Regions from separate parts of the Paenibacillus sp. M-152 genome, predicted to be linked through region 2. Evidence: riboswitches for the same ligand, from Rfam matches in the RefSeq annotation. Region 2 holds a riboswitch; each other region holds the start of a gene.

Evidence for each region. A riboswitch is a leader RNA that binds a small molecule or an ion and turns the genes downstream of it on or off. The one in region 2 is predicted to bind glycine.
Region 1: another riboswitch for glycine. It lies ahead of sdaAB (L-serine ammonia-lyase, iron-sulfur-dependent subunit beta); the one in region 2 lies ahead of EGM68_RS19905 (alanine/glycine:cation symporter family protein).
Region 3: another riboswitch for glycine. It lies ahead of gcvT (glycine cleavage system aminomethyltransferase GcvT); the one in region 2 lies ahead of EGM68_RS19905 (alanine/glycine:cation symporter family protein).

The regions. Positions count from the first base shown of each region.
Region 1 covers NZ_CP034141.1:519,939-530,433, forward strand. The annotation lists gene EGM68_RS02365 (flavin prenyltransferase UbiX) at 1-558, shown strand, start outside; gene EGM68_RS02370 (non-oxidative hydroxyarylic acid decarboxylases subunit C) at 587-2,005, shown strand; gene EGM68_RS02375 (non-oxidative hydroxyarylic acid decarboxylases subunit D) at 2,047-2,271, shown strand; gene EGM68_RS02380 (hypothetical protein) at 2,343-2,804, shown strand; gene EGM68_RS02385 (serine hydrolase domain-containing protein) at 2,968-4,128, shown strand; gene EGM68_RS02390 (Ig-like domain-containing protein) at 4,268-6,604, shown strand; gene sdaAA (L-serine ammonia-lyase, iron-sulfur-dependent, subunit alpha) at 6,716-7,615, opposite strand; gene sdaAB (L-serine ammonia-lyase, iron-sulfur-dependent subunit beta) at 7,605-8,294, opposite strand; glycine riboswitch at 8,506-8,620, opposite strand; gene EGM68_RS02405 (DUF6359 domain-containing protein) at 8,835-10,439, shown strand.
Region 2 covers NZ_CP034141.1:4,564,366-4,574,860, reverse strand. The annotation lists gene EGM68_RS19930 (beta-glucoside-specific PTS transporter subunit IIABC) at 1-343, opposite strand, end outside; gene licT (BglG family transcription antiterminator LicT) at 569-1,417, opposite strand; gene EGM68_RS19920 (LacI family DNA-binding transcriptional regulator) at 1,652-2,623, opposite strand; partial or broken gene EGM68_RS19915 (IS5 family transposase) at 2,811-3,574, opposite strand; gene EGM68_RS19910 (glycoside hydrolase family 1 protein) at 3,666-5,123, shown strand; glycine riboswitch at 5,292-5,376, shown strand; glycine riboswitch at 5,388-5,483, shown strand; gene EGM68_RS19905 (alanine/glycine:cation symporter family protein) at 5,629-7,047, shown strand; gene EGM68_RS19900 (iron-containing alcohol dehydrogenase) at 7,105-8,277, opposite strand; gene EGM68_RS19895 (carbohydrate ABC transporter permease) at 8,425-9,252, opposite strand; gene EGM68_RS19890 (carbohydrate ABC transporter permease) at 9,274-10,149, opposite strand; gene EGM68_RS19885 (ABC transporter substrate-binding protein) at 10,182-10,495, opposite strand, start outside.
Region 3 covers NZ_CP034141.1:4,388,455-4,398,949, forward strand. The annotation lists gene EGM68_RS19090 (DUF454 family protein) at 1-1,865, opposite strand, end outside; gene EGM68_RS19095 (mannitol-1-phosphate 5-dehydrogenase) at 2,074-3,219, opposite strand; gene EGM68_RS19100 (PTS mannitol transporter subunit IIA) at 3,216-3,650, opposite strand; gene EGM68_RS19105 (BglG family transcription antiterminator) at 3,647-5,725, opposite strand; gene EGM68_RS19110 (PTS mannitol transporter subunit IIBC) at 5,809-7,287, opposite strand; gene gcvH (glycine cleavage system protein GcvH) at 7,713-8,111, opposite strand; glycine riboswitch at 8,412-8,604, shown strand; glycine riboswitch at 8,605-8,701, shown strand; gene gcvT (glycine cleavage system aminomethyltransferase GcvT) at 8,781-9,881, shown strand; gene gcvPA (aminomethyl-transferring glycine dehydrogenase subunit GcvPA) at 10,005-10,495, shown strand, end outside.

The DNA.
Region 1 (10,495 bases), 1.8 Mb from region 2:
ACAGGGTCAATCTTTGGTATCCGTATATTGCAACAATTACGGGAGGCTGGAGTCCAAAGCCATCTGGTACTATCCCCGTGGGCTATTGCCAACATTCCCTATGAGACAGGCTACACGGTGAAGGAAGTGGAGGCAATGGCGGATGCAGTCTACTCGTATAAGGATCAGGCCGCACGTATTTCTAGCGGCTCCTTCCGGGTAGATGGTATGGTCGTCGCTCCTTGCAGTATGAAGACTCTTGCCTCTATTCGTATCGGTATGGCGGACAACCTGCTTACCCGATCAGCGGATGTGATACTGAAGGAGCGAAAGAAGCTGCTGCTCATGACCAGAGAAACACCATTAAGCAGTATCCATCTGGAAAATATGCTGGAGCTGTCACGTATGGGCGTGATGATCCTGCCGCCGATGCCTGCCTTTTATAATCATCCTGCAAGTATCGAGGAATTAGTGGATCATATTGTTTTTCGCGCATTGGATCAGCTCGGTATTGTCACAACCGCAGCCAAACGCTGGGATGGGATGAAGCAGAATGACTCCAGGCTGCACCAGAATTGAGAAATCGAAAGACGAAGGAGAATGAATGATGGCTTATAAAGACTTTCGCGATTTTCTACACACCTTGGAAAAGGAGGGACAATTACTCACGATCAGCGATGAGGTAAAGCCGGAGCCGGACCTCGCAGCAGCTAACAGAGCATTAAACAATCTTGGAGATAAGACGCCTGCTCTCTTTTTCAACAACATCTATGGATATACGGATGCTCGTATTGCAATGAATGTGATGGGCTCCTGGCCCAATCATGCCCTCATGATGGGAATGCCCAAAAATACGCCGCTCAAGGAGCAGTTTTTTGAATTTGCCAGACGCTATGAACAATTTCCGGTGCCCGTGAAGCGGGAAGAAGCCGCTCCTTTTCATGAAGTCGAGATTACGGAGAATATTAATTTGTTTGATATTTTGCCGTTGTTTCGTTTGAATCAGGGGGACGGAGGGTTTTATTTGGATAAAGCAATTCTAATTTCACGCGATCTGGATGACCCGGACACCTACGGTAAGCAAAATGTCGGCTTATACCGGATGCAGGTGAAAGGCAAGAACCGTTTGGGCATCCAGCCTGTACCACAGCATGATATTGCGATCCATATCCGTCAGGCTGAGGAGCGTGGCGAAAATCTGAAGGTGGCTATTGCCCTCGGATGTGAGCCTGTGATTACAACGGCTGCTTCTACGCCGCTGCTGTACGATCAATCCGAATATGAGATGGCGGGCGCCATTCAGGGCGAGCCTTATCGTGTGGTCAAAGCGAAGGATGCAGATCTGGATCTGCCTTGGGGAGCGGAGGTCATTTTGGAAGGCGAAGTGTTAGCAGGTGAACGTGAGTATGAAGGCCCATTCGGTGAATTCACAGGTCACTATTCCGGCGGTCGCGCGATGCCAGTCATTCAGATTAATCGTGTATATCACCGCAAACAGCCTATCTTTGAGCATCTGTACATCGGGATGCCTTGGACGGAAACGGATTATATGATCGGTGTGAATACAAGTGTACCGTTGTTTCAGCAGCTTAAGGATGCTTTTCCTAATGAAATCGTAGCTGTTAATGCCATGTATACGCATGGGCTGGTCGCTATTATTTCCACGAAAACCCGGTATGGCGGCTTTGCGAAGGCTGTGGGAATGCGTGCGTTAACGACTCCGCATGGATTGGGGTATTGCAAGCTGGTGATTGTGGTGGATGAGAAGGTCGATCCGTTCAATCTGCCGCAAGTCATGTGGGCTTTATCCACCAAGCTTCATCCAAAGCATGATGCTGTCATTGTTCCTGGCTTGTCTATTTTACCGCTTGACCCCGGCTCTGATCCGGCAGGTATGACGCACAAAATGATACTGGATGCGACGACACCTGTAGCACCGGATATTAGAGGCCATTACTCGCAGCCGCTTGATTCCCCGCTGGGTGTAGCGGAATGGGAGAAAAAGTTGAGCCAAATGCTTCGCTAAATATTTTTAAAAACAAAGAAAGATTAAAGGAGTGCTGACAAATGCATATTTGTCCCCGTTGTGAGTCCAATCGTTCAGAAGTCGTTTCCCATTCGCCGGTTAAAGGTGCCTGGGAGGTTTTGTTGTGCCCTGTATGCCTGTTCACATGGCGAACCTCAGAACCGGATAGCATTACTGATCCAGCAAAGTATAAATCGGCGTTCAAGGTAAACCCCCAAAATATTCCGGATGCTGCTCATGTTCCTCCTATTCCAGAGCGGATATAGGGTCGTTCGTAAGTAGCCGTAAATTATGGTATTTTGAAGTTATAGGCCAAATGTAAAGGGGATTATACTTCATGCAGACGCCAAGGATCGGTAAGGAGCTGTTCACGCTGCTGAACGGCAAGGAGTTGGAGCACAAGCAACAAGAAGCAATGATGCTGTTGACGGTTACAGAAGATCAGTGGCCGCACATAGCGATGATTAGTGTGGGCGAGGTTGTAGCGCTGGACGAGGGGAATTTGCGTCTGGCCCTATGGCCGGGTACGACCACGACAGGCAACATGATCCGTACTGGGAAGGCAACGCTTGCGGTGTTCACCGGGGGAAAGGCGCATTATGTGCGGTTGTCGCTGAAACATCTGCCTGCTTTACCCGGAGCCAAGCATGTACGTGAGCGATTTGCGGCCCATGTTTTTGCAGCCAGAGAAGATTCGGCTCAATATGCGGATATCTTGACAGGTGTCACAATTCGCCTCAAGGAGCCGGAATCGGTGATCCATCGCTGGAAAGAGACGGTGGCAGAGTTGTTGGTATAAAGCTATCTGATTATGACAAATCATCTTTGTAATTACCAAGTTTACCGTTAAAATAGATGCAAGGGAATAAGCGCTTACAAGGAGTCAGGTTGAGCTTGTTGGAACAGGAATTAGAGCGTAAGGGGAAGCTTGTTTCTTTTGAAGGAAAATAGGAGGGATGAAAATGTCTCGTTTTGACAAGGTAGATCAGCTATTGCAACGATTCTTAGCGAATGGGCCGGCAGGGTGTGGTTGTGCCATTGCACAAAATGGTCAAGTGTTGTATGAAGGGTATCATGGATATGCTGATGTGGAAACTCGGAAACCGATTACTGAAGATACCGTGTATCGCTTGTTTTCTATGACAAAGGTCGTTGTATGTGCGGCTGCACTTATGCTATACGAACGCGGACAATTTTTATTGAATGAGCCTTTGTATGAATATTTACCTGAGTATCGTAATTCGTATGTATTCAAAACTGCTCCTAACGGACACACCTACATTGATAAGGCGGATAACCCTATTTTGATTAAGCATATATTCAATATGAGTGCAGGAATTCCGTATGCTTCTGAGTTTTCAGAAACAGGAAAAGCTATGCATAAGGTCATTACAGCATTAAAGGAAAAGCAGGGGAAATATGACCTGCGCACAGAAATTAAAGCGCTTTCCGAAGTTCCGCTTGCATTTGAACCAGGAACACGATGGTTATACGGATATGGCCACGATCTTGTTGCTGGTCTTATTGAAGTTATTTCAGGTAAATCATTAGGGCAATTTTTGAAGGATGAAATCTTTGATCCGCTTGGAATGAACAATACAGGTTACCGTTATCGTGGAGATATTGAATCGCGGATGGCTTCCATGTATCAACGGACAGACGCCGGAAAACTTGAAAAAATTGAGGGTTTCCTGGATGAATATCATCAGCCAGATGCTATATATGAAGGTGGAGGCGCAGGTTTATATTCGACAGTCAAAGATTACCTCACATTTTCACAAATGATGTCAAATGGCGGCACGGTAAACGGTGTGAACTTATTGGGGAGAAAAACCATTGATTTAATGCGTACAAATCATCTGAATACAGCTCAACTATCGGATTTCACCAATTCATACCATACAGGTTATGGCTATGGGCTGGGTGTACGAACGTTAATGGATAAAGCGGCTGGGCATGCAAACAGCTCGATTGGAGAATTTGGCTGGACGGGAATGGCAGGCACCTGGGTTTCTATAGATCCGAGCGAACAGTTCTCCGTCGTTTATATGCATCAGCTTGATCCCAATATGGAAGAGTACCACCATTTAAGAATTCGTGCAGCAGCTTACAGCTGTCTGTAAAAGTACCGATTCTAGTTAATAAGGACCAAATTTTCTCTAAAGTCTAAACTATTCTTTTCCATATGACGACATAAAACGTAGGTGTAGGGATTTTGCGAAATCCTTAATTTTTAGCTTTGAAATGGGAGGGAATTAGATTTTGAAGAATAGATGGTCCGGTTTTCTGGCGTTGGTCATCCTGATTTCAAGTTTTACATCATATGCAGGGTTTGCATCTGCAGCAGAAGCAGTGCTTTCCAAGATTGTCCTTTCGTCTAACGAGGTAACTTTGCAACAGGGGGATACAGCTGCGTTGACGGCAACGGCTGTTTATAGCGATGGGACAACCTCAAATGTAACCGTAAGCACAGATTGGAAAAGTGATAATACATCTATTGCTACGGTGTACAATGGTACAGTTTCAGCCAAAGCTGAAGGGGAAGCCACTGTGATTGCGACCTATAAGGAGAAGGTACAATCCGTTCAGGTACATGTAACGAAAAAGGTTAAGGCGCTGACATCCAATGTACAAAGCCTGAACTTGCGTTCAAGCGGTACAGGACAGATCAATCTGACAGCGACTTACAGTGATAATACAACAGCTCAGGTTTCAGGTGATGCGACCTGGACTTCGGATAATCAGAAGGTAGCGACTGTAGTCAACGGATTAGTTACTGCTCAGGGAGCAGGTTCAGCTAATATTAAGGCTGTATATGGACAACAGACCGTAACGATTGCTGTACAGGTAGAGCAGGTTAAACGGCTGGATGCCAGTACATCAGAGGTTTCTCTTTTGTTAAAAGATACGGAGAAGGTTAAATTGACAGCCACGTTCCCGGATGGATCGACTCAGGATGTTACAGAGTCTGCCGAGTGGAGCTCCAGCAATACAGCCGTGGCAGATGTTCTGAAAGGCACTATTACCGGCTATAGCACAGGGAAGGCGACAATCACAGGTAAATATGGCACGATGTCCGCTACGATTGCGGTGGATGTGGATCAGACGAATAAGCTGAAAGCCAGCGAAACCAATATTTTTCTCCGTTTGGATGAATCAAAAAAAATACAGGTATCTGCTGTGTACCCGGATGGTACGGTAACAGATATCACAGATAAAGCTGCTTGGACATCAAGCGATGAAAAAATTGCAACAGTGAATAAAGGAACGATTATGGCCATTGGAGCGGGGTCGGCTACAGTGACCGCTAAGTACGGAGATAAGACGGTTTCGATCAAGACAGATATTGAAACCTCTAGATTTCTGGATTTAAGCGAGGACAAGCTGAGCTTGAATGCTAAGGAATCCAAAAAGCTCAAGCTGACCGCAACCTATGTAACAGGGACGGAAGAAGATATCACAAGTAAAGCAGAGTGGAAGTCCAGTAATGAAGATATCGCTTTTGTCAGCGGGGGAGAAGTCACAGGTTATAAAACAGGTGAGGCAACGATCACAGCTTCTTATGGCGGCAAAACAGCCACAGCTACCGTATCCGTAAACGTACCTGGTGATCTATCTTTGTCCTCTAAAACGGCAACGATAGATATTAATGAGGACTATACTGCGACTCTGACGGCTACTTATGCGGACGGGCGTAAGGAAGATGTTACAAAGGATGCAGAATGGACTTCAAGTGCGGAAGATATTGCTTCTGTGTCCAAGGGAACGATTACGGGTAAAGCGGCCGGTAAAGCGGTTATTACCGCAACCTATAACGGCAAAAAACTGACGATAAACGTACAAGTGGGCCTTGTAGACCGTTTGGAAACAGACTCGCGCGTAATTGCACTCGGTGCTCAGGAAACGAAGCAGCTGAAAGTATCAGGCGTTAAGAGTGGCGGTACAAAAACAGACGTAACCAAGGACGCCACTTGGACTACTAGCAATGTAAAAGTAGTTGAAGTTAGCGAAGGTTTGATCAAAGCTAATGCTAGCGGTAAGGCAACGATCACTGCTTCATATGGCAAGCAAACCATTACATTTACGGTAGAAGTAGACGTAGCGCAAAAGATTGAAGCGGATGCCATTGCGTTATCACTGAAATCCGGGGATCAAAAAACGATTGCGATTGTGGTTAAATCCAGTGATGGTAAAGAAAAGGATGTTACAACTCAAGCTGAATGGAAAACGTCCAATTATAAGGTAGCCACCGTCAAAAAGGGTCAGGTTACCGCGGTCAGCTACGGTAAAGCTAACATTCAGGCGAAGTTCGGCGGTAAGGTGATCAGCGTGCCTGTTGATGTTGATACGCTTAAATATCTGCAAACGGACAAAGTCGCCTTGACTTTGAAGGCAGGGCAGCTGGCTAAGGTTACGGCTACAGCCACGTATAAGGATGAGTCGGAGAAGGATGTTTCCAAGCCGGCTGTCTGGTCCTCATCCAGAATTATCGTTGCGACCGTCAAAGACGGTAACATTAAAGCACAGGGTAAAGGCAAAGCTGTAATTACAGTAAAATATGCTGGTAAAATGACGAAGGTACAGGTAACCGTTCAGTAATCTGTAACCGACTGAAAAGAAAAAGAGCAAGCATACGTCTAGGGACGGCATGCTTGCTCTTTTATTCTTAAGGGACGTACTCGCTTCTTAATACAGAGGAGGTTACCCCAATTATGACTTATCCTTTTTGACCGATGTGTTGCGAGTAAGGGATTCGGTCAAACGCTTGCCGGTCGGTGTCTGGGCCAAGCCGCCTTTGGCGGTCTCGCGGTGCTTTGACGGCATTGCGCTGCCGACTTCAAGCATCACGTCAATGACTTCGTCAGACGGAATGGCGCTGCGCACACCCGCCAAAGCCATATCCGCTGCGGCAAGTGCGGTCACGGCTCCCAGCCCGTTGCGCACGATACACGGAATCTCGACGAGTCCGGCGACGGGGTCGCATATCAGGCCGAGCGTGTTCTTGAGCGCTAGGCCTACGGCGTGAACGGCCTGCTCAGGTGTGCCACCGCGTAGCTCGACCATAGCGCCAGCGGCCATCCCGATGGCTGAACCAATCTCAGCCTGACAGCCTCCCTCCGCGCCGGAAATGAAGGAATTGTTGGCGATGACGTAGCCAATGGCTCCGGCTGCGAACAAGCCGTGCACCATATGCTCATCATCCCAGCCGAACCGCTCCTGCGCACTAATGAACACACCGGGGATGACTCCGCATGAACCTGCAGTGGGCGTGGCGACAATGCGCCCCATGGACGCATTAACCTCCGACACGGAGAGCGCATAAGCCATGGCGAGCGCGGAGGCATCGCCGGAGCAGGTTTCCCCTGTCCGCAGATATTCGGCTAAGCGCTTGCCGTCGCCGCCCGTTAATCCACTGCGGGATACGGTGTCTTGCGTCTGACCACGATGAACAGCCTCTTTCATGACTTCATAATAATCAGACATTTGGCGGAAGATTTCTTCTTCCGTTGAATTCGTCTCTTGTACCTGCTCTTGAATCATCAGGCGGCCAATCGTGGTGGATTCCTCAGCGCATATAGCGCTGATTTCATGCAGATGGCTAAATCGCATCAGATTCAGCTCCTTTTTTCAAATTAATCATTTTAATTTCGTACATATGTGGTAAGGATTGTAGTTTTGCGATTAATTCAGCCGTAGGAGGACTGTCCGTTTCGATGGCTGTAAGTGCTTCTCCATCCCGACCTTTGCGATCCACGTGCATATAGGCAATGTTAATGTCAGCAGCGCCGAGCGCTGAAGTCACCGCACCTAATGTACCGGGCTTATCCGAGTGAAGAAGCACCAACGTAGACAGCTCTCCGGTTAGGTTGACTCGGAATTCGTTGAGCTGCTGGACATGGATGCTGCCACCGCCGATGGAGGAACCCAGCAGTGTGCGCTGATCCTCACCCTTCCACAGCTCAAAACGGACGGTGTTCGGATGGGGGGCGGGTAGTCCGCTGACGGCAAATTCCACGGTCATCCCGGCCTGCTCCGCCCATTGCTCGGCATCTGGAATTCGATGGTCGTCTGTATCGTAATTGAGCAGTCCTGCGATGAGCGCTAGGTCTGTACCGTGTCCTTTGTATGTGTCAGCGAAGGAGCCGTACAGTGTCATGCGAGCACGGTCAGGCTGCGTCCCGAGCCAGTGACGGGCAACGCGTGCAAGCCGCACCGCGCCTGCAGTGTGTGAACTGGAAGGTCCGGTCATGGCCGGACCGATAATGGAAAATACATCTTTGAAACGCATGGTGTGGCCCCCTGTATGTTCTAGTACCATAGTATATGGTATTTCCGCGTTTTTGCGCGGCTATGACGGTTCCTAATGCTGACGTACAATGTGAGCGCAAAAAAGGACAGGATAAGGAAGTTTCCCTTATCTCTGTCCTCGTTACCTGAGAGTTTCGTGCGGTGTCCTTACCGCCTTACCCCTTGGGTGGCTTGCGCTCTCTCCAGAGTTGCGTCAGATGACGATACATGGACCTGAGAGATTATCCGCCAGCCGGGTGTTGGCGTCTTGCTCCTTCGGTGCCGCCAGCGTGTAAGCCCCTGGACAGACTCTCCCGTCATCTTCATTCGCGTATACCGTTCTACATATCTTTCTTAGCGTAATGTATGCCGTGCTCGGTGTCAATCGCAGGGTTCATTTTTTACATAAACAAGCGAGTTTCCGATAAAAGAGATTAAAATTTACATAATTATGGATGAAATCAGGAAGGAATTAGAAGATAGACAGCTAATCTGATAGAGGACAAGTACATTTATGGAATTATAGGAGGGATATTGACGTATGGTAAAAGGCTTGCGGTTCACAGGTTCACGCTTGAAAGGGGTGCTGCATCTGGCAGCGATCGTATCGCTGCTGATCGGGATCTTCGTTCCATTCGGTCAGGTCAAAGCGGAGGGAGCACTGACAGTAGCCGAGGCACTTCAGCGCCAAGGCAGTGGAGGCACAGTGACGGTGGAAGGTTACATCGTCGGACATGCTACCGGATCGAAAACGGCTAATTTTTCTTCTCCGTTTGCGAATGATTTTAACGTACTGATTGCCGACCAGGCCAATGAACGTAGCACGTCTAATCTATTGGATGTACAGCTGACATCAGCGTACAGAGGGCAATTTGGGCTAACAGGCCATCCTGAGCTGATTGGCAACAAAATCCGTGTGACGGGTACACTCGGCGCCTACAATAATTTTGGTGGAGTGAAAAGCCCAAGCGCTGTTGAACTGGTGAACGGAAGCGAGCCGGGTGAACCAGGTGAACCTGGCGAGCCTAATCCTGGTAACCCGGGTCAACCCGGTACTACACTGCCGGATGGCAAAGGTAAAAAGGTGCTGTTCGATAATACGCACGCACAGACGGCTGGGGCAGCAGATTGGGTCATTGAAGGCGCCTTCTCCGACTTTGCCAATGGACTGCGTAATGTAGGTTTTACAGTGGACCAACTGAACCGTCCCATTCCTTTTACTTATGGAGAACAGGCCATAACCTATGATAAGCTGCGCCAATATGATGTGTTCATCATCGGTGAAGCGAATGTTGCCTTTAAGGCATCCGAGCAGGCTGCCCTGCTGCAATATGTGAATAACGGGGGAAGTGTCTTCTTCATCTCCGACCACTATAATGCGGACCGTAACAAAAACCGTTGGGATTCCTCTGAGGTTATGAATGGCTACCGTCGTGGAGCCTATACTAATCCGGCCAAAGGCATGACTACAGAAGAAGCAGCATCACCGGCGATGCAGGGGTTAACTAGCTCCGATTGGCTGGCAACCAACTTTGGTGTTCGTTTCCGTTACAATGCGCTCGGTGACGTGAATGCTACGGACATTGTAGCCGCAGATCAATCCTTTGGCATTACCAAGGGTGTACGCTCGATTGCCATGCATGCGGGATCTACGCTGGCTATTATTGATCCTACCAAAGCCAAAGGAATTGCCTATATCCCTACAGGTACGAATAAATGGGGCAATGCTGTAGACCAGGGTGTCTATAACGGCGGAGGCCGTGCGGAAGGGCCTTATGCTGCGATCTCCAAGGTAGGTCAAGGCAAGGCAGCATTTATCGGTGATTCTTCCCCTGTAGAAGATGCTACACCGAAATATGCGCGTGAAGAAAACGGACAGTCGAAAAAGACATATGATGGTTTCAAGGAAGTGGACGATGCCACCTTCCTGGTGCAAACGGTCCAATGGCTTGCGTGGAAGCAGGACTACACCAAATTATCCGATGTGGCAGGTTTAACGCTGGATCAACCGACGAAGCTTCTGCCGTTTGAGGAGCCTGCGGCTTCCACAGAACCGCAACCCGAGCCTTGGTCTGCTCCAGCAGCAGGCTACAAATGGTACGATCCAAAAACGTTCAAGTCGGGCTCCTATGGAGCGGCTTCGTAATAAACGTAAAGAATTCAGTGTGAGTGGTTGGGTGCTAGTTTGCCGTTTGATCCTCT
Region 2 (10,495 bases):
GGGAGAAAATGCTGGAAATGATATCGACCGCTTTGCCGAGAAAATTCGTTTTTTCGGAAGATTCTTCTTTTTTCGCATTTGGATTATCCGCATCCTGCAGATTTGTTTCTGCCATCATATGCTCAAAGACTTGGCCTACATTGTTACCGATGACCACTTGGAACTGTCCGCTGCTTTCCACCACTGTAATGACACCAGGCGTAGCTTCCAGTGCAGCTTTGTCCGCTTTTGTGCGATCCTTTAATTTAAATCTCAAGCGTGTAGCGCAATGAAATACCGAATTGACATTCTCTTCGCCGCCAACGAGAGTCACTATTTTTTTGGATAGCTCTTTATCACTCATGTTCAGAACTCCTTAAGTGTTATTCTTGCTACTGATAGGATTTACCGTTTACAGCTGTTGCTAAGATGCGCCGGCGTGCATCTTTATAACCTTGTAAACAAGAAAAACCTAAACTCGTGGTGAAAACGACGCACTCCTTCTATGAGGGAACGTTGATTTCACCATCAGTTTAGGTTTTGCCTGCCTTACCAGTCACAATCCATGAACGATGAGGATATGAAATTTTTAGCCTGATATGTTATTACGCTCAGTTACCCGATGAATGTGAATCGTTAGATATACATATTCATCTTTGCTTAAATATTGATCATATGTTTTTTCTAGATATTCATTAATTTTTTGGGTACAAGCAAAAGCTTCGGTATAGGTTTGCTTTACCTGGTTGTACAAAAATTCTTCACCACTGTGAATAACCTCTTTGCGAATCACTCGCATTGCAAAATATTGCAAATGGGTCAAAAATCTCGAATAGCTAAAAGAAGACTCATCCAGCACAATCCCATAATGATACGTAATAATGTTCAATATGTGTTGGACAATCTCGGTCATTTTCAGTGTAGCCTTCATCTCGTTACCGTCGATCCGTGCATTCACCATATGCAATGCAATAAATCCCGCTTCGTCTTCGCCCAATTTTACACCGAGCGTATTTTCTATTTTTTGCAGAGCATCCAGTCCAACTGCAAATTCTTTTTTGTAAAAGCGTTTAATTTCATACAGCATCGCGTTTTTGAGTGCTAATCCTTTTTCTTCCCGCTGTATGGCAAAATGAATATGGTCGGTCAATGTTAAATAAATGTTATCACTTAACTCCGTATCCAGCACTTCTGCTGCATGGGTCACGATTTCATTCACGACCTCCAGATGAGACACGGGAATATCGTTCAGCAGCTCAGTTAGTCTGGCCGTGAACTCGTTTTCATTTAACATGAAAATCTTATCTATTTTATGATCATCGACTGGGTCGCCAGCCACCTTTTTGAAGGAAATACCTCTTCCCATGACGATGACCTCTTTGCCTTTATCGTTTTTAGTCAACAGGACGTTGTTATTGAGCACCTTCTCAATAATCATTGAAGTTCCCCCCTCCCATCCTTTACCAATAAAAAATGCCCAAGCACAATTCAATACTATTGTTAGCAATAGCACTCAATTGAACTCAGGCATTGCCCGCATCACCGGTCACAATCCTTCGATATAGTGCTATTGTAGCACAAAAAAAAGCGATTTCAACATATTTTATTCTCTTTCGACAAAAAATATTTTATATTAAGGCCCATTTGCCTAGTTTGCGAGCCAACTGTGCTCTTAAGTGGTTGTACGCTCAATGAGGCTGTACTCCAGTGAATGAAGCTCCATCTGGCGTCCAATCAGCTGAGGAGAAAGCATGAAAAAAGCATTTTGTGCCTGAGCCATTATGGGATTTTGAACCGTTGTAATTCCCATCGTGTGCGCCAGCTCCGTGTTATCAAACCCAATAATCGCCAGATCTTCTGGTACCTTCAGCAATTGTCTGCGCGCTTCGCAGAGAATGCCCACTGCTACATAATCGTTTGCACACAAAATAGCCTCCGGAAATTCCTCACGATGCTGTAATAAATTGCGCACAACCTGTTCGCCGTCACGAATGTTATAAATAGAAGAATAGTTCCAGTGCTGCAACACTGGCAGATTGTGTTCACTCATGATCTGCTCATAAGCACGTTGTCTGCTGTGAGTATTGATGCTGCTCGGACGACCAAAAGCATTGGCTATACGTGTATAACCTTTTTGTATCAAATGTTTGAGCGCTAACATATATCCTTCATACTGATCCATTGCGACGGAGCGAATACCGGTATGCTCCATTCGTTGCCATGCCACGATCGGTCCATATTTGCAATAAGTACTCAAAAAATCAGTGTCATTCACGCAGGAAATGATGACCAGCGCATCGACTCTTTTTCTTTTTAAATCCTCGAAAGCTTGAAGCTCTTTCTTTTTGTCTTCTCCCGAAGTATAAATAATGGTTTGAAATTCATATTGTCCTGCGATTTCTACAAAGCTGTCCAGAAATGCCAGAACAATTTCATTAATAGTTGATGTGATGATACCAATCTGAAGCGTTTGGCCCTTGGATAAAGAAATCGCATTCCGATTAGGAACATAATCTAATTCCTGCATGATTTTTAAAATTTTAGTTCTGGTTTCGTGGCTTACATGGGGGGACTGATTTAACACTCTGGATACCGTAGCTTTGGAAAAGCCCGCCAGTTTTGCAATTTGATCAAGATTCGACATGATGCTTCTCCTCACCTAAGAAAAAAATACTTGACATGAAACGCGTTACAACAATTAGGATGCTTATGAGGGCATTACGTCTATTTTAAAGCATCTATCGGTGCATTTCAAAGGATAACGGTCACCGTTAGTTATTGATTCGCATTGCAGCACCTGATGGGTTATTGACTAGGGCGTGTCTTCAAACCTAAGCAAGCCATACGAGAATGGAAGCCAGCGTTAAAAAAGCCTGGAAAGTGCAGGCTAATTTATCATAGCGAGTAGCAAGTCGACGATATTTTTTCACCTTGTTAAAAAAGCATTCCACCAAATGACGCTCTTTGTAGAGATCGTGGTCGTATTTCGGTTTCACCCGCCGATTTTTCTTCCCTGGGATCACCGGGATCGCTTCATGCTCTTTCAAAAGAGATCGGATAGCGTTGGTGTCATACGCCCGGTCAGCTAAGACTTGCTTCATGGTTAGTTCAATGGTTTGGAGTATTTTGTATCCCTGGACAGAATCATGGGCCTGTCCTCCCGTCAATTCGAAACGAAGTGGATTTCCCAACGCATCAACCACGGCATGAATTTTCGTGCTTAGTCCCCCTCGGGATCGTCCGATTGCTTGCTTGTCTTGCCCCCTTTTGCGCCTGATCCATGCTGATGGACCCGCACGATCGTGGCATCAATCATTATGCTTTCTTCGTCGAGATCAAGCGAAACATGCTCTAGAACCTTATCCCAAATCCCTGCTTTCTGCCAGCGCCGAAAGCGAGTATATACCGATTTCCAATGGGGAAAGGTGTCTGGTAGATCCCGCCATGGGGCACCCGAACGAGCGACCCAAAGCATGGCATTTAACATCCATCGATTGTCCACAGTAGGACGTCCTCCTTGTGGTTTACGTTCGGGTGGAAACAGCTTTTGAATTAGCCGCCATTGTTGATCTTGGATTTCGTATCGTGTACTCATCTACTTTATTTAACCTATTTAAGCTTTGTTAAACAGTTTGAAGACACACCCTAGAGTGAAAACATTAGATAAGAAAAGAGGTTTTTATACCATGACGAAGACGCTAAAAGGATTCCCGCAAAACTTCCTATGGGGCGGGGCAACTGCAGCCAACCAATTGGAAGGTGCTTTTGACGTAGATGGAAAAGGCCTGTCCAGCGCAGACATGATAGCCTATGTACCTAAGGCAGAACGTAAAAACGATCATGCTATAGAAATTTCGTCTGAACGACTGGAGGACATCTTGGCAGGGAAGGTAAACGCCCGTTTTCCAAAGCGTGAAGGAGTGGACTTCTACCACCGCTACAAAGAAGATATTGCTTTGTTTGCAGAAATGGGCTTTAAAGTATTCCGGATGTCCATCCACTGGTCGCGGATTTTCCCGAATGGATATGATGCCGAGCCGAATGAAGCAGGATTGCAATTTTACGACAATGTATTCGATGAGCTGCGCAAGTATGGTATTGAGCCGTTGGTAACATTGTCACATTATGAAACACCGCTAGGTCTGACACAGAAGTATAATGGCTGGTTGGGACGCGAAGTCGTAGATCATTACGTAAAATATGCCGAAACGGTATTTACACGCTATAAGGATAAAGTAAAATACTGGCTGACCTTTAACGAAATCAATGTCATGACTATGAGTCCGTTTACTGGCGGCGGTGTGGTTATTGACCGTGTAGGAAACAAGCAACAAGCGATATATCAAGCATTGCACCATCAATTTGTAGCAAGTGCACTGGCGACCAAACGGGGACATGAGATCATTCCGGATGCTCAGATCGGCTGTATGCTGGCTCGCATTGAAAGCTACCCACATACGTGTAACCCAGAGGATATTCTGAAAGCACAGCATGAAAATCAAATGAATCTGTTCTTTACGGATGTGCATGCTCGTGGGGAGTATCCCAACTATATGAACCGCTATTTTGTAGAAAATAATATTGTGATCCAGACAGAACCCGGCGATGCTGAAATTTTGAAAAATAATACGGTTGATTTTATCTCATTTAGCTACTACATGACCTTGACCGTATCGGTAGGTCCAGAAGGAGAAAAGGCAGCAGGGAACCTGATTGGCGGTGTGAAAAATCCGTATTTGCAGTCCTCCGATTGGGGATGGCAGATTGATCCGATCGGCCTGCGTGTTACACTAAATACGTTTTATGACCGTTACCAAAAGCCGCTGTTCATCGTGGAAAATGGCCTGGGTGCGTACGATAAGGTAGAAGAGGACGGCTCTGTGCATGACACGTATCGCATTGATTACTTGCGTCAGCATATTGCCCAAATGAAGGAAGCCATTGCTGACGGTGTTGATCTGATTGGTTACACCAGCTGGGGTCCTATCGACCTTGTGAGCATGTCTACTTCCGAAATGTCCAAGCGCTACGGATTTATTTACGTTGATTTGGATGATGACGGTAACGGAACGCTCCAACGCTCCAAAAAGGACTCATTTAACTGGTATAAAAATGTGATAGCAACCAATGGTGAAGAATTGTAATTCTATATCGTTTTGGGCGGGTACAGCAGAGAAAATCCTTAGGATGCAATCTGCTGTACCCGCTTTTTGTATAGACACCCTATTAATTTGTCAGAGGGCTTCACAAATTTTTCACTTGTAATACGCTGAAAGTTTTCTGTATAATAAATAAAAATTTCATATGTCTGGTTGATGTTTGCGGGAGATGGAACGAAAGTTCCGACCGAAGGGGCAAAACTCTCAGGTGCTTAAGCTGATTTACAGCAACAAGCAGGGACCGTAAACGGACAGAACTCTGGAGAGACCCTTAATTGGGCGCCGAAGGTGCACCGCAGATTATTATCTGCTTAAACTCTCAGGCAAAAGGACAGAGACGCGAATAACCTGTGACAGGGAATACTCTACGCTTTTAGAGATAAAATCCTGTACAAATTGGTTTGTTTTTCGTGCCTTTAACCTCTCCAGGAGTCGAATCAACGGATTTGACTCTTTTTTGTTTTTTAATATGCTGGAGGAGCGGGTTGAAATGAATTTGGTACATTTATTAGAAACAATTGACAGTTGGATGTGGGGAGCGCCGCTTCTAATTCTCGTCATGGGCACTGGGTTGTGGCTAACGATCCGTCTGAAGATGCTTCAGATTATTCGATTGCCCTTAGCGCTCAAGCTAATTGGTAAAGCGCCGGACGAAGGCAGCGGGGATGTCAGTAGCTTTGGAGCATTGAGTACGGCACTCGCAGCTACTGTAGGTACGGGAAGTATCGTCGGTGTCGCAACAGCGATCAAACTGGGTGGGCCCGGTTCATTATTCTGGATGCTGGTTGCAGCTTTTTTCGGGATGGCAACCAAATATGCGGAAGGGTTATTATCCGTTAAATACCGTGTTAAAGACCGGAACGGACAATTTTCGGGTGGACCGATGTATTATATTGAAAACGGGCTTGGCCGCCGTTTCAAGCCGCTGGCGATGTTGTTTGCCTTTTCTGGTATTCTTGTAGCACTATTTGGAATCGGTACTTTTCCGCAAGTAAAGGCTATCGTTTCTTCTACGGAAAGTAGTTTTGGCGTGCCAACAGTAGTTACAGCAATCATTATTTCCGTGTTGACGGCTGTTGTTACGATTGGAGGACTCAAAAGTATCGCCAAGGTATCCACAAAGATTGTTCCATTCATGTCGGGGCTCTATATCGTGGTTTGTTTAATCGTACTCATTAAGTTTGCAGGAGAGCTTCCTCATGCGATCGCACTAGTATTACAAGGGGCTTTCTCGACAACATCTGCGACGGGTGGATTTGCCGGAGCCACGATTATGCTGGCGATGCGAAGCGGAGTTGCCAGAGGGATCTTTGCAAATGAAGCTGGTTTGGGAAGTGCGCCAATCGCAGCAGCAGCAGCTAAGACGAAATGGCCCGCAGAACAAGGACTAATATCCATGACGGGCGTTTTTATCGATACGATGATTATTTGTAATTTGACAGGATTTACATTGCTGGTTACGGGAATATGGAGTGGAAATGATGATGGAGGTCTGATGACTCAACATGCGTTTTCCAGTGCCTTTCCGGCTGGAGCAGAGCTCGTGACGATTAGCCTTATTTTATTTGCGTTCACAACGATACTTGGCTGGAACTACTACGGGGAACGCTGTGTTGAATATTTGCTTGGGGTCAAGTGGATTAAACCATACCGTTATCTGTTCATCATACTGGTTGCCGGAGGCGCGTTCATCAAGCTCGATGCCATCTGGCTGCTGGCAGATATTTTTAACGCAATGATGGCTTTTCCGAACCTGATTGCACTGCTCGGCTTGTCAGGCATTGTCGTTGCAGAAACCCGAACCTATATGAACTCTTTGTACCCTAATAAGAAAAAGGGCATTCTTGCAGGTGCCAATGTAGGGGCGGCTATCCAAGTAGAAGAAAAAGGACAAACGATCAATTCATAAATAATAAAAGGGAGTGCTCTCAGCCATCACAGGCTTGAGGACACTCCCTTTTAATTGTTATAACGATGCACGCAAAATAGCTAAAATATCTTCCTGTTTCAGCTTTTGATAATTACCGAAACCTCCGTGCTCCATTTCACGGGCCGCAATGCTTGCGATGTTTTCCAATTGTTCATCATTAATGTTGTAATCGGCCAGGGTAGAAGGGGCACCAAGACTTGTCCAGAACGCACTTAGACGGTCAATACCTTCCAAGGCAATTTCTCTGTCAGTTTTACCTACAGTGTTCAAGTCGAACATACTGAGCATCAGCCGCTTCATGCGTGCAGCGTCCTGATCCACTGTATGTCTCATCCAGTTGGGAAACAGAATCGCTAGACCGCCAGCATGAGGAATATCATATACAGCAGATAGTGCATGTTCAATGGTATGCGAAGCCCAATCCCCGAAGTAGCCCATTTGCAGCGTACCGTTCAGGGCAATCGTCCCAGCATATAATATCGTTTCGCGATGCTCATAGTTGTGCAAATCCTCCAGCAGCTTAGGTGCCGTTTCAATCACGGTTTGCAGCACAGAAAAGCACATACGATCTTGCAGCGGTGTATTTTTAACATTGTGAAAGTACTGTTCAAAGACGTGGCTCATCATATCCACCATGCCATAAACCGTCTGATCACGTGGCACAGAAAAGGTGTTTTTCGGGTCCAAGATGGAGAATTTAGGATGCGTCACCGCGCTGCCCCACACGTATTTTTCGTTCGTTTCCCAGCTGGTGATGACAGAATCCGGATTCATTTCCGAACCCGTGGCGGCGAGTGTAAGGATGGTACCGAAGGGCAAAGCCTGGATTGGCATATGTTTTTTGTTGATAATATCCCACACATCGCCGTCATATTCAGCCCCTGCTGCGATGGCTTTGGTGCAATCAATAACGCTTCCGCCGCCAACTGCAAGCAGGAAGTCTATCTTTTCATTTCGGCAAATCTCGATGCCCCTCTTAACGGTAGACAAGCGCGGATTGGGTTCAACGCCCGACAATTCATGAATGTAGAGGTGCAGAGGCTCTAACGCGTTTAATACCTGGTCATACAAACCATTTCGCTTGACACTTCCGCCTCCATATACCAGCAAAATGTTTTTGCCGTAATTCAACAGCTCTTGCTGCAATTGTTCAATTTGATTGTCTCCAAAAATTAATTTGGTGGGATTATAATATGTGAATTTGTTCATCTGGAAGGTTCCCCTCGGTTCATAGTTCATGTTCAAATTGTAATCTCTTATCTTGACTAGCTCGTTAATATCTGACTTGGCCATGTAAGATATTTGAAATGACGATTAACAATTATATATGAAAAGAATAAGGGGAATCAAGTGAAGCTAATCTTTGATCGCTCCAGCGGCAAGATCGGAAATAAACTGGCGGCTGATAAAAAGAAACAAAATAATAAGAGGGAGTACAGCCAGCAGGGTGCCAGCAATGACCATCGCATAGTCCGTATTGTAAATCCCGTTCAACTGGGACAATGCAATCTGGAGCGTAAATTTGCGCTCATCCGTTAAAACGATTAACGGCCATAAGTAATCATTCCAAGCTCCTATAAAGGTAAATGCGCCGAGAAAAGCGAACGCAGGTCTTAAAATCGGCAGTGCTACATTCCAGTACAGCCGGAAAAAGCTGCACCCGTCCATACGCCCCGCATCCAGCAACTCTTTGGGAATGGATTCTTCTGCATACTGGCGAATCCAAAAAATCCCGAAAGCATTTACCATACCCGGGATGATGAGCGCTTTGAACGTACCTACCCATCCAAAGGAAGCCATCATGACAAAGGAGGGGACGAGCGAAAGTTGTGAAGGGACCATCATTGTTGCAAGCAGTATGACGAATAGCCCCTTTTTGCCCGGAAAATCAAACTTGGCGAATGCAAAACCAGCCAGTGAATCAAAAAACAGCACCAATAGGGTAACAGAACTGGCTACAAAAAGGGTATTAAAAAAAGCTCCAGCAAAATCAATCTGCTGCAATACTCTCGTTATGTTATCCAGGAAGTGGCTACCGAACCACAATTGTGGCGGAAAACGATAGATGTCTGAGGTTGTACGGGTCGCCATGACGATCAGCCAGTAAAACGGAAACATCGACAGGATGATCCCCACCAACAGCCCGGCATATAGAACAATGGATTTTGCACGTGTCTGCATCATGTTGTGACGCTCCTTCCATCGTTATTTTTTACCTTGAACGAGTTTCCAATTGATGATGGAGAATACGGCAATGATGAGAAACATACCCCATCCGACGGCAGCACCATATCCAAAATAGTTGTTGATGAACGACTCGCGGTACAGGTATAAAACGATGGTCATGCCACTTGCCCCGGAACCGCCGTCATTACCGACCAGAACCTGTGGCTCAGTGAAGAGCTGCATACCGCCGATGGTGGACGTAATGACCGTAAACAAAATGACTGGACGCAACATGGGAATGGTGATGCGGAAAAAAGCCTGTGCTCCGGTTGCGCCGTCTATTTTGGCGGCCTCATACAGCACATGCGGAATACTCTGGAGTCCAGCCAGATAGATGATGGCGTTGTAGCCCATCCATCTCCAGACGACCATGGAAGAAATGGCGATTTGGATACCCCACGGCACATTGAGCCATTGGATCATAGGTAGCCCCAAAAGCTGCAGAAGATAGTTGAGAAATCCAAAATTGTTGGCAAATAAGGCGCCGAAGATGATGGCAACAGCAACAATAGACGTCACATTGGGCAGGAAGAATCCAACTCGCCATAAGGTGCGCAATTTCACAAAAGGGGCATAAAGCAGAAAGGCAACAATAAGGGCTAGAAGTAGCATTGGAATCGTGGCATACACCCAGATCACAAACGTATTGCCTACAGCCTGCCAAAATTCGGTGTCTGTCACAAGGTAACGAAAGTTACCCCAACCGTTATAGGTCATGTCTCCGATCCCGTCCCATTTGTGAAACGCCAGGTACAATGAAAAGCCAATCGGAAACAAGCCAAAGATGGCAAACAGCAGATAAAATGGCGAGATCGCAGCATATACGGCCCGGTGCTTCCAGATTTCTCTCAGCATATTGTCCACACGCCTTTTTTGGATTTTGTTTTTTACCGCTGTAATTCCCGTTCAATTCGTTGCATCGTTTCCGACCATAATGCGTCGGGATCGGCATCTTGTTTGGCCACATTGGAAAGGCGGCGGGTCACTATGCCATGGATGACAGGATAGCGCTCGCCGAAATAGCTGCTTTTCACATGACGCGCGGAGGCGGCAAAAATGAGACCAGTGGCCTGACCACCAAAGAAAGGCTCGGGTGTCTCCATGACTGGATCGTCATAGACGCCGGGAGTGGATGGGAACAGCCCGATTTTGTGGTAGGCTTCCAGTTGGTGTTCCGGGTTTTGCAGCCAGGTCAGGACTT
Region 3 (10,495 bases), 180 kb from region 2:
TCGTGCAGCAACGCTCTGGCCAGTGCTAGCCGTTGGCGCTGTCCTCCTGACAGATTCGCTCCCTGCTCCTCTATCTCTGCTTCCAGTCCCCCTTCGGAGAGAATAAAATCATACAGCTTCACTTGCCGCAACGCTTCCAGCATTTGTTGCTCATCCGCGTGCTCATTCCCCATTCTCAAATTCGCTTCTACAGTGCCTTTAAAAATGTAGCTGTTAAAACCGATCCAGGTCATATGACGCATGCGGCTTTCTTCCGTAATGGAGGTCAGTTCGGTTCCTCCGATCTTCAGGCTTCCTTGATAGCCCTCATGATGTCCAACGATCAATCCGGCTACCGTACTTTTACCTGAACCTGATTCTCCAACAATGGAAACAAAGCTCCCTTGAGGGATATTCATGGATATATTTCGTAAGGTATCTCTTTCATCGTAAGCAAAATTTACCCGTTCCAGTTGAATGTCTGTGGCTTCTATGCTTTGTTGTCCTTGTATAAAATCCTCTGTACTCAACATTTGGAATATTTTATCACTTGCTGCCATTCCGTTCATGGCGATATGAAAGTAGGAACCGAGCAGACGCAGCGGAATGAAAAACTCTGCCGACAGCAAAACAATGATGAGCGCTCCCGCCAAGCCAATATGACCTGAGGAATATTCGCTTACCGCGACCAGCACACCTGCGGCGGCACCACCAAATGCGATAAGATCCATGACAGCCACGGAGTTTAACTGCATAGTCAGGACTTTCATCGTCATTTTGCGAAAATCCTCAGCCGCTGTGTTCATCTCCTGATGTTTATCCTGGTCTGTCCCGTAAATTTTGAGCGTGGTCAGACCTTGTACATTTTCCAAAAAGCTGTGACCCAAATTGACATAGCTGCCCCAATATTTTCGAAACAGCTTTTTAGCCATCCTCATAATGACAATAATGGACACTGGAATTAAGGGAACGCAGATTAATAGAATAATAGCCGCTTTGAAGCTGACAAAAGAGAGGGTGATGAACAACGTTACAGGCGCAAGCAGACTATAGAATAGCTGAGGCATATATCTTCCAAAATAGGTCTCAAGCTGCTCCACCCCTTCTACAGCAACCTGAATAACCCCCGAAGTGGAAGTATGATCTGTATAAGAGGGTCCCAGCTTTAGCAGCTTGCTGTAAATCTGCGAGCGCAGCGTTTTTTTAGCATTGATTGAAGCCCGATAGGACAACATACTGGCTGCATAATTACTCAGAAAGCGAACTGCAATGGCAGCCATAACAATGACCGTCATGAATAGAATCAGCTTGCGAGTCACTTGTCCCTCCCATGCTTGCTGCATCACAAAGGCCATAGACAAAACAGCGGCTATACTCCCTAAAAGACCGATCCACTGTACAAGCACACCCAAGATGATATATTTTCGAGAATGCTCCACCAGGCCTAACAGACGACTGTCGACCATTTTAGATCTTTTTTTTGGAGTAGGAACGGCTTCAGTTGAAGTCAGAGTTTCCGCCTCAGCTTCTCTCACAGTTCCGACTCGGAATATAAAGTAATAATATTTAAAAAGGATGACTAAGACGATGAGCGTTTTGCCCCATATATTAGGAGTAAAGATAAATCCTGTAATCAGCATAGCTGACGCTAAGCCCAATGACGTAATTTTTGTGGACAGCTTCAACGACCTGGTTTGAACAAAACTTTCCAGATATTTTTGATACAGAGACGTATTTGAAAACCACCGATGAATCCTTTCTGACCCCCGCATAAAGAAAAAGGTTGCCAGCAGCAAAAACGGTGTAGTCGGCAGCAACGGCACCACTACGCCAATAACTCCAAGCGCCAAAAATAAAAACCCTAAGGTAATATAAATCGGTTTCACTATAATCCCCCTAATATATATACTGTTAATGATATTTTATAGATAATGATAATCATTATCAATATATATAATTTAGTCAGGTTGTTATGTGATGTAAATCACGCATATAAAAATCCTCTTGAAGCTCAACTCTACAGAACACTTTTGTGCTCATGTAGATTTGGTCTTCAAGAGGATGATTGAGATAAGTGCGTGTTATTACGTTGTTTTATGAACTTATAATATCATATTGCTCCAATACCTGCCGATGTAACGGGTCATCTGCAGGTATGGACGTATAACGTGTCAGCGCTACACTCACCCCTTGGCTGCGAATCACCTGCTGAAGCTCAACTGCTTCGGGGTCTTCCGTAATATCAAATTTGCAGGCAGCAGCCATTCCTAACGCCAGATGATCGGTCCGGATACCATACTCCTGTGCTTGCAGCGCGGGACGTACAAGACGGTCATTGGGAGACAGCTTGCGAAGCGGTGAACGTCCGACCCGAGTAACCTCGTCTGTCAGATTAGGATTGCGGAAGCGATCCAGAATCTTAGAGATGTACTTCTTATGCTCCCCTTGATTCAAGCCGAATCGCTTTACAAGCACCGCTCCTGTTTCCTCCAGCGCCCCTTGGATTGAATCTACCACCTTGGTATCCTTCATGGCCTCCTGGATCGTGGCATAACCTGCGGTATAACCAATATAGGCCGCCACGCAATGCCCCGTATTCACCGTAAACAACTTGCGTTCAATGTAAGGCTCCAGATCCTGCACGTAAAGAATGCCTTCGATTTCTTCATGGTCAGCTGCCATCTGCGAGCGATCCACCACCCACTCGTAAAAAGGCTCTACCTGCACATGCAATGGATCCTCATGATGCTGGATCGGCACAATCCGGTCTACAGCAGCATTGGGGAAATATACCGAAGCCTCTGCCTTGGCACGAGTCGCCTCATCCAGTAGCGCAAAAACATGCTCTTTCAGTTGGGTGCTGCCTCCAATTGCATTTTCGCAAGCGATCACATGCAGCGGGCCTGCCCCTCGCTCCACCCGCCGCGCTATCCCCTCGGCAATACCTGCTGCAATATGCCTGAGGATGCTAACCCCGACTGCGGTCGTTACCAGATCAGCATGATTTACTGCATCCGCTACAGCGGATGCATCTCTGCCGTCAATCGCGGTTACATTCGTTACCGTCTCCGTATCCTTCGTATCATTCGCCAACTCAACAGTATATTGCTTGCGGCGGCGTAACTCAGATACAAGTGTCTCGTTGACATCTGAAAAAACAACCTCATAGCCTGCACGCGACAGAATCAGCCCAATAAAGCCGCGACCGATATTTCCTGCTCCAAAGTGGACGGCTCTCATAGCTCCAGCTCACTTTCGAACAGATCTATAATTTCCTGTGGGATCACCGCGTTGCGAAGTTTGTCCATGTTTTCTTCCTCCGCACATACCACAGCGATACTTGTCAAAATCTCCATATGATCGCCGCCTTGGGCTGCAATGCCGATCACCATGTATGCTTTTTCTTCCCCGAAATCTACGCCTTGCGGGAACTGAACGATGGAGATGCCAGTGGATTGAACAAGTGTCTTAGATTCCTTGGTACCATGTGGAATAGCCAGCCCGTTCCCGATATAGGTGGATACAATCTCCTCGCGTTCAAGCATCTTGTCAATGTACTCAGTTGTAATATGTCCTGCATCCAGCAGGATTTGTCCTGCCATACGAATCGCCTCATATTTGTCTTTGGCGGTTGCGTTCATTTTTATTTTGTCTATCGTCATAATACTCACGGTAGGTTCCTCCCTGTCCCTAATTTACTGTGAAAAAATTCAGCCAGCTCAGTCGATATATAATTGGCAATCTGATCTCTACTACCGTGTTCCAGTAGTGTAATCATGTCTTCCTGCAGCAGTAATGCACTAATCTCGCTCAATACCTCCAAGCTTTCTTTCGGTAACTCACGAGGTCCCAACATCAGCAGAACGCATTCCACTTGTTCGTCTACATCCGCCAACAGCGGCTCAGCCAGCCTATACAAGGCCAGCGAAGGCTGGCGAATATAGGGACTGCGTGTATGAATTAAAGCAACGGAGGTATCAGCAATCACCTGACTACCTTGGCGCTCTCTTTCCATAAGCTGTTCAGCAACAACAGAAGGCTCTGTGACATTTCCCCGCCCTGCCTCCAACATGCATATAGCCTCTATGGTAGCTGGCATATCCATCCCTTGATTTTCCAGTGGATACACTTGAAATTGCTGTACAATGTGCACAATCTCCTCAAGACTTTTCCGTAGACCAGTAAGCCACTCCATGCCCTGGCCGGAGAGTACAGCCTGTTCCTGACGATGATCACTGAGTTGATTGAGTGTAATATGCTGAATGAAATGACGCAGGCGGTCACTCTCCTCTTGCGTCAGCAGCGGGCTGATTTTGAGATACCGATCCGGCTCAAGCGGTAGCTCCACTGTCGAAATGATCAGATCATAATCCTCCTTGGGAATCCGCGTTGCCTCGTACCATGAGGCCCTATCCACGATTTTGATCTGTGGCAGCTCCTTGGCCAGTCTTGTTGCCAGAAGTCTGGAAGACCCAATTCCGCTCGTGCAGACTACGATTGCTCGAACCTCCCGCTGCAATTGTCGCAGCCGCTCCAACGAAGCGCCAAAATGCATGACCAGAAATCCGATCTCTTCATCTGGTACTTCCATTTCCGTCATATCCGCCGCAGCCTTTTTGACCGAGTCGAACAAGCTGCCGTAATCCTTGCGAATTTGCTGAAGGAGAGGGTTGCGGATCGCTCTCCCTTCCCTCAAACGTTTGAATACTGGAGCCATATGGGCAATCAGCCCTTCACGCAGGACACGATCCTCTGCTAATGGTGTGCCTGTCTCTGCCTCTACACGACGAATCAACTCATGAACCGACTCCAGCAGTACAAGATCATCCAGTGGCAGCAAGCGGGTGGAATGATCCTCAGCATCACGGAACAGCAACCCGAAATAACATCGTTCCGGTTCTGGAAATTCAATATCCAGCGCCGCTGACAACTCTGCGCATATACGCTCCACCATAGCTGTGCGCAGCATGATATTCTCCTCTGAATCTGTTTTCGAATACGAGAGACGATGATCCACAACGTACCCAAGGCGCAGACGTGCCAGAGAAACGCAAATTTGAATCAGCAGTTCCATATATTTGCTTTCCACCATGTTTTTCAGCCATTGATCATGAGGCTGCCAGAGAACATTCTCCACGGTTAGCAGATTCTCTCTGCCAATCATCTCCAGCAATTTTTCTGTGACACGTGTTACGGGACGAAGCTCCTCTCGGCCGGAAAACAGATCCGATTCATCCAAATATTCGAGAGCAAGCTCAGAAATCGCCCGTCTTTTGTCTATCTCCCGGCCTGTAATCTCGACACCGTATCCCCGTCTGCGCACAAGCACGAGCCCTCGATCTGCGATCCAGCCTTGTAATTCGTCCAGATCATGACTGACCGTAGTTACTGTGACTCTCAAATCCGATGCTAGCGCCAGCAGCTTGATCGGCTCCTGTGTATCCAGCAGCATGCACAGAACTACAATTTTTCTCTCCTCAGCCGAGTATTCGTCTGACTTCGTATGCAGTAATTGCTCCCGCAGACTTGCAAGCTGAGTCGGGCCGGCATCCACATAGATACCGATCCCTGATTTTTTCTCCAGCTTTACCTCATGAGCCGCCAACCAACACTCAACTGCGCCAAGTTCCCGATGAACCGTCCTTGTGCTGACATTGATCTTCTCAGCAATTTCCCCGGCCGTAACCTCTTGGGGCTGCTCCAAAAGATACTCTACGATGTCAGATTGTCGTTTCGTAATATTCATAAGCGCATACCGTTCCTTCCCAAGCTCTCATCCCTTCCAGCAGGAAATACAAACTGTATACAGCCGGCCTGACTTTATGGGGATTAAGAATCGGATTTTAGCCGTTCAACTAGCGCTTCGTATTCAGGGCTCTTCAGGAAATTGTCAATGGAAATGTGCTCAGCATTCGGGGCTACCGTTTTAGCCCGGTCTGTCAACGTTTTTTGTGTAATGACAATATCCGCATCCTGTGGAATTTCACTGATTGCCGTATTCGTTACCGTAACGCCCACGCCCGCCTGTTTCATTTTTTTGCGCAAAATTGAGGCTCCCATGGCGCTTGAACCCATACCTGCATCACAGGAAAAGACAATTTTATTCACCTCGGATTTATCCTTAAGCGATCGATCTGCGGCAATCTCGGCAGCACGATCGGATGCGCGGTTATCTTCCATTACAGTGGCGTTAGCGCTTGCACCCTTGCTTTGATTTTTCATATCTTTCAGACGGGATGCAGCTTCCTCCAGCCCCTCTTCCTTTTGCTTACCAGTTTTGAGTAATATTGCGGCAACCGCAAAGGATACGACCGCAGCTGCGATTACTCCGCTCAGCATCGGCAAATATCCGCCTTTGGGTGTCATCAGGAAGTAAGCAATGATACTGCCTGGTGAAGGAGCAGCAACCAGTCCGGCACCTGTCAACATAAAACAGAAGGTTCCCACAACGCCCCCTGCTATAGCAGCGAGAATCAGAATCGGCTTCATCAAAATATAAGGGAAATAAATTTCATGAATCCCGCCGAAAAAATGAATAATGACTGCACCAGGAGCAGACGACTTCGCAGAGCCTTTACCGAACAGGCAATAGGCCAGCAAAATACCGAGTCCCGGGCCAGGATTGGATTCAAGCATGAACAAAACGGATTTTCCTGTTCTTGCAGCTTCCTCCAGCGCAATCGGACTCAATACTCCATGATTCAGTGCGTTGTTGAGAAATAATACTTTTCCGGGCTCAATAATGAGATTGACAAGCGGCAGTAGCCCTGCGTTCACGAGGAACTGTACCCCTGTCGACAACACTTGACTGATGGTTTGCACGACCGGGCCGATCGCCACATGCGCTAGTAATGCTAGAATGGCACCGATAATCCCAGCCGAGAAATTATTGACCAGCATTTCAAAACCTGATTTGACTTTGCCCTCAATGGCCTTATCGAACTTCTTCAATATCCATGCAGCCAGCGGACCAGCTACCATCGCGCCCAGGAACATCGGGATATCGGCCCCCACAATGACCCCCATCGTCATAATGGCACCGATCACACCTCCACGCTGTCCGTGAATCATCGTGCCTCCCGTGTAACCGATCAGCAGTGGCAGCAAATAATTTTTCATCGGATCAACCAGTTGTGCAAAACCCTCATTTGGGAACCACCCGGTCGGAATAAAAAGGGCCGTAATTAATCCCCATGCGATAAAGGCTCCCATATTGGGCATAACCATACCGCTGAGAAAGCGGCCAAAACGCTGTACGGCGACACGAGCGCCACCGTTTGAACTGGACTTTGTGTCCACTGTGCTCATATTCATATCCTCCTTGTGAGTAAATAGCATCACTACCTTTTCTTAAAATTCATACTAAATGACAGCGCTATCTTCATCAACGAAATGAAAACGTACTTTCGTCATGAACGTTGATGACAACATTTAAATTTAAAGTAACGACAAGGCATTATACCTGCATAATTCTTCTTAATATGGCCGATAACAATAGAAATTAGTCGAAAAAACACTGTTGTAAATCTGTGCAATTGTATAAAGAGGCTCTCTTCTAAGCCTGCGTAAGCAACGTAAATACGTCTTCTAAAAGACAACAAAAAAATAGCCGCTATGTCAGGCATAGCGACTATTTTATACAAAAACTGAGCGGACTAACGATGCTCTTATTTAATTCAATATCCATATAAAAAATCAGAATAAAGCGCTATTATTTCATGCTGTATTGCTCATTATTGCTCATCCGAAATCAACTGCTCGTACTGCTCCGCAGACAGCAACTTGCCCAGAGCTTCCTCGACATCATTGCTCATCTCTACTTCGATCATCCAACCCTCTTCATAGGGTGATTCATTCACCAGCTCAGGTGTACTTTCCAGAGCTTCATTTACTTTCAAAACGGTTCCCGTCACCGGAGCAAAAAGATCGGATACGGTCTTCACCGATTCAATTGTACCAATCTCCGTCCCCTGTCCAATCGTTGTTCCCGCCCCAGGTAATTCCACAAAAACAATATCACCCAATTGATGCTGTGCAAAGTCTGTAATGCCGATCCGCAACGTCCCATCCACTGTGCGCTGAACCCACTCATGTTCGTCTGTATACCAAAGTTGCTGTTTCACTTCACTCATCCTGCTTCGCCTCACTTCCACATGAATAAAATGCTTTTGATCACCTGTATTAGACAAGTTAAGATTATGACAATAAGAACATCCATGTCAATAATACTAACAAAAATACTCCATACCAACTCATATAGCGCAGTCTATAAAAAAATGATAACTTGTAACAAACGCTTACATATCCTTATTTATACAATAAATGTTTTTAGGTTGTTTTATATGACATTTTTATTGACATTTTAAATGGATTTGCGTATTAATGGGTTATAGTAATTGCTTTTGAAAATACCTCGACAACTGCAAACGCGGATGAACGCGGAGGGAGAGACTACCAAAAAAGATTCGCATAGCTGTTGTCGCTTGTGAGACAGTTGTACACGCGAATCGGGTCAAGTTGTTATCTGCAAAACCGGGTAACATACCGTTGATCCAAAAGGTAGCGCCGAAGGAGTAAACTTGCATTGCAGGTGAATCTCTCAGGCAAAAGGACCTCTGCCGGACGCATCTCTGGAGAGCATCCGTGAAAAGAGCGGATCACCCAAGGGGAAACCTGGTTCACACCGGGGTAACTTTCTGGTATCAAGGACAGAGCTGAAAGAAGAGTATGGACTGCCGTCTATACGTTTCTTTTAGCCTGTCTTTTTTGTTTAGCCGATTACACTGGATAGGAGTGAAAAAATGTCTAATTTGCGAAGAACACCACTATATTCGTCCTACGGGACGCAGCCCGGGGTTCGTTGTATTGACTTTGGCGGGTGGGAACTCCCCGTTCAGTTTAGCGGCATTCAAAAGGAGCATGAGGCCGTCCGACAACATGCAGGTTTATTCGATGTATCGCATATGGGCGAGTTCTTGGTTGAAGGCAAAGAAGCTGAGGCTTTTTTGCAACAGGTAACTACGAATGATGTCAGCCAGTTGGAACCGGGCCAAGCACAATATTCACTCCTGTGTTACCCCGATGGAGGCGTAGTGGATGACTTGCTTGTATATTGCAAAGGACCAGAGCGCTACATGCTCGTTGTGAATGCCTCCAACATCGACAAAGATTGGGATTGGCTCATACGCCACGTACCAGCATCGATTCATCTGGAGAATGTGTCTGATGCGATAGCATTGCTGGCATTACAAGGACCGGAAGCAGCACGTATTACCGCAGCCGTGACAGATACAGATATTACGAATCTGGCATCTTTCCGATTCCATGAGAACGTGCAATTGTTCGGAGCAAAAGCACTTGTCTCGCGAACTGGATATACCGGCGAAGACGGTTTTGAATTTTATATCCCTGCTGAGGAAGCACCCGCCGTGTGGGATGGTTTACTTCGTTGCGGTGAATCGTATAGACTGATTCCCGCTGGACTTGGTGCTCGCGATACGCTGCGCTTCGAGGCACGGCTACCGTTGTACGGACAGGAGTTATCTGCCACAATTTCACCGTTTGAGGCTGGTTTAGGTTTCTTCGTCAAGTTGAACAAAGGAGATTTTATCGGCAGGGAAGCACTGCAACGTCAAAAAGAACAAGGAATTCCTCGCAAGTTGATCGGGCTGGAAATGATTGACCGCGGTATCCCGCGCGCTCATTATCCGGTGTTCGCTGAAGGTCAACACATCGGTGAGGTCACAACGGGTACTCAATCGCCCACCTTGAAGCGTAATCTGGGGCTGGCCCTGGTGGACAGTCGTTTTAGCACCCTATCGACACCGCTGGAGGTCGAAATTCGTGGTAAACGCCTGCGTGCGGAAGTGGTCCCAGCCCCCTTTTATAAACGGCTACGCTGATCTTAATCCTCTTCATTATAAAAAAGCGATCATGTCAGATATAAAATTCTGGATTTTCCAATTAAGACTATGTATTAGCTAATTTACTATCTAAATTTTGCTTTTCGAAAGGAGCCAGAACCTATGAAGCAGCATCGCTATCTCCCCATGACCGAACAAGATCAAACTGAAATGCTGCGTGTGGTGGGCGTATCATCCATTGATGATTTATTCAGTGACATTCCAGAGGCTATTCGATACCAAGGGGAACTCCCTCTTTCCTCTCGGCTCGACGAAAGAGCCTTAACCCGCCACATGACCGAGCTGGCCGGACGAAACGCCAATACAGATACACATGCTAGCTTTCTTGGTGCAGGTATTTATGATCATCATATTCCATCCGTTATCCAACACATCACCTCACGTTCCGAATTTTACACAGCCTACACCCCCTATCAGCCGGAAGTAAGCCAGGGCGAGCTGCAAGCCATTTTTGAATTCCAGTCGTATATTTGCGAATTGACAGGTATGGCGGTAGCTAATGCCAGCATGTACGATGGGGCTACAGCTCTGGCGGAAGCGGGCTCATTGGCCGCTTCCGCCACGCGTCGTAAACAGCTTATCGTATCAAGGTC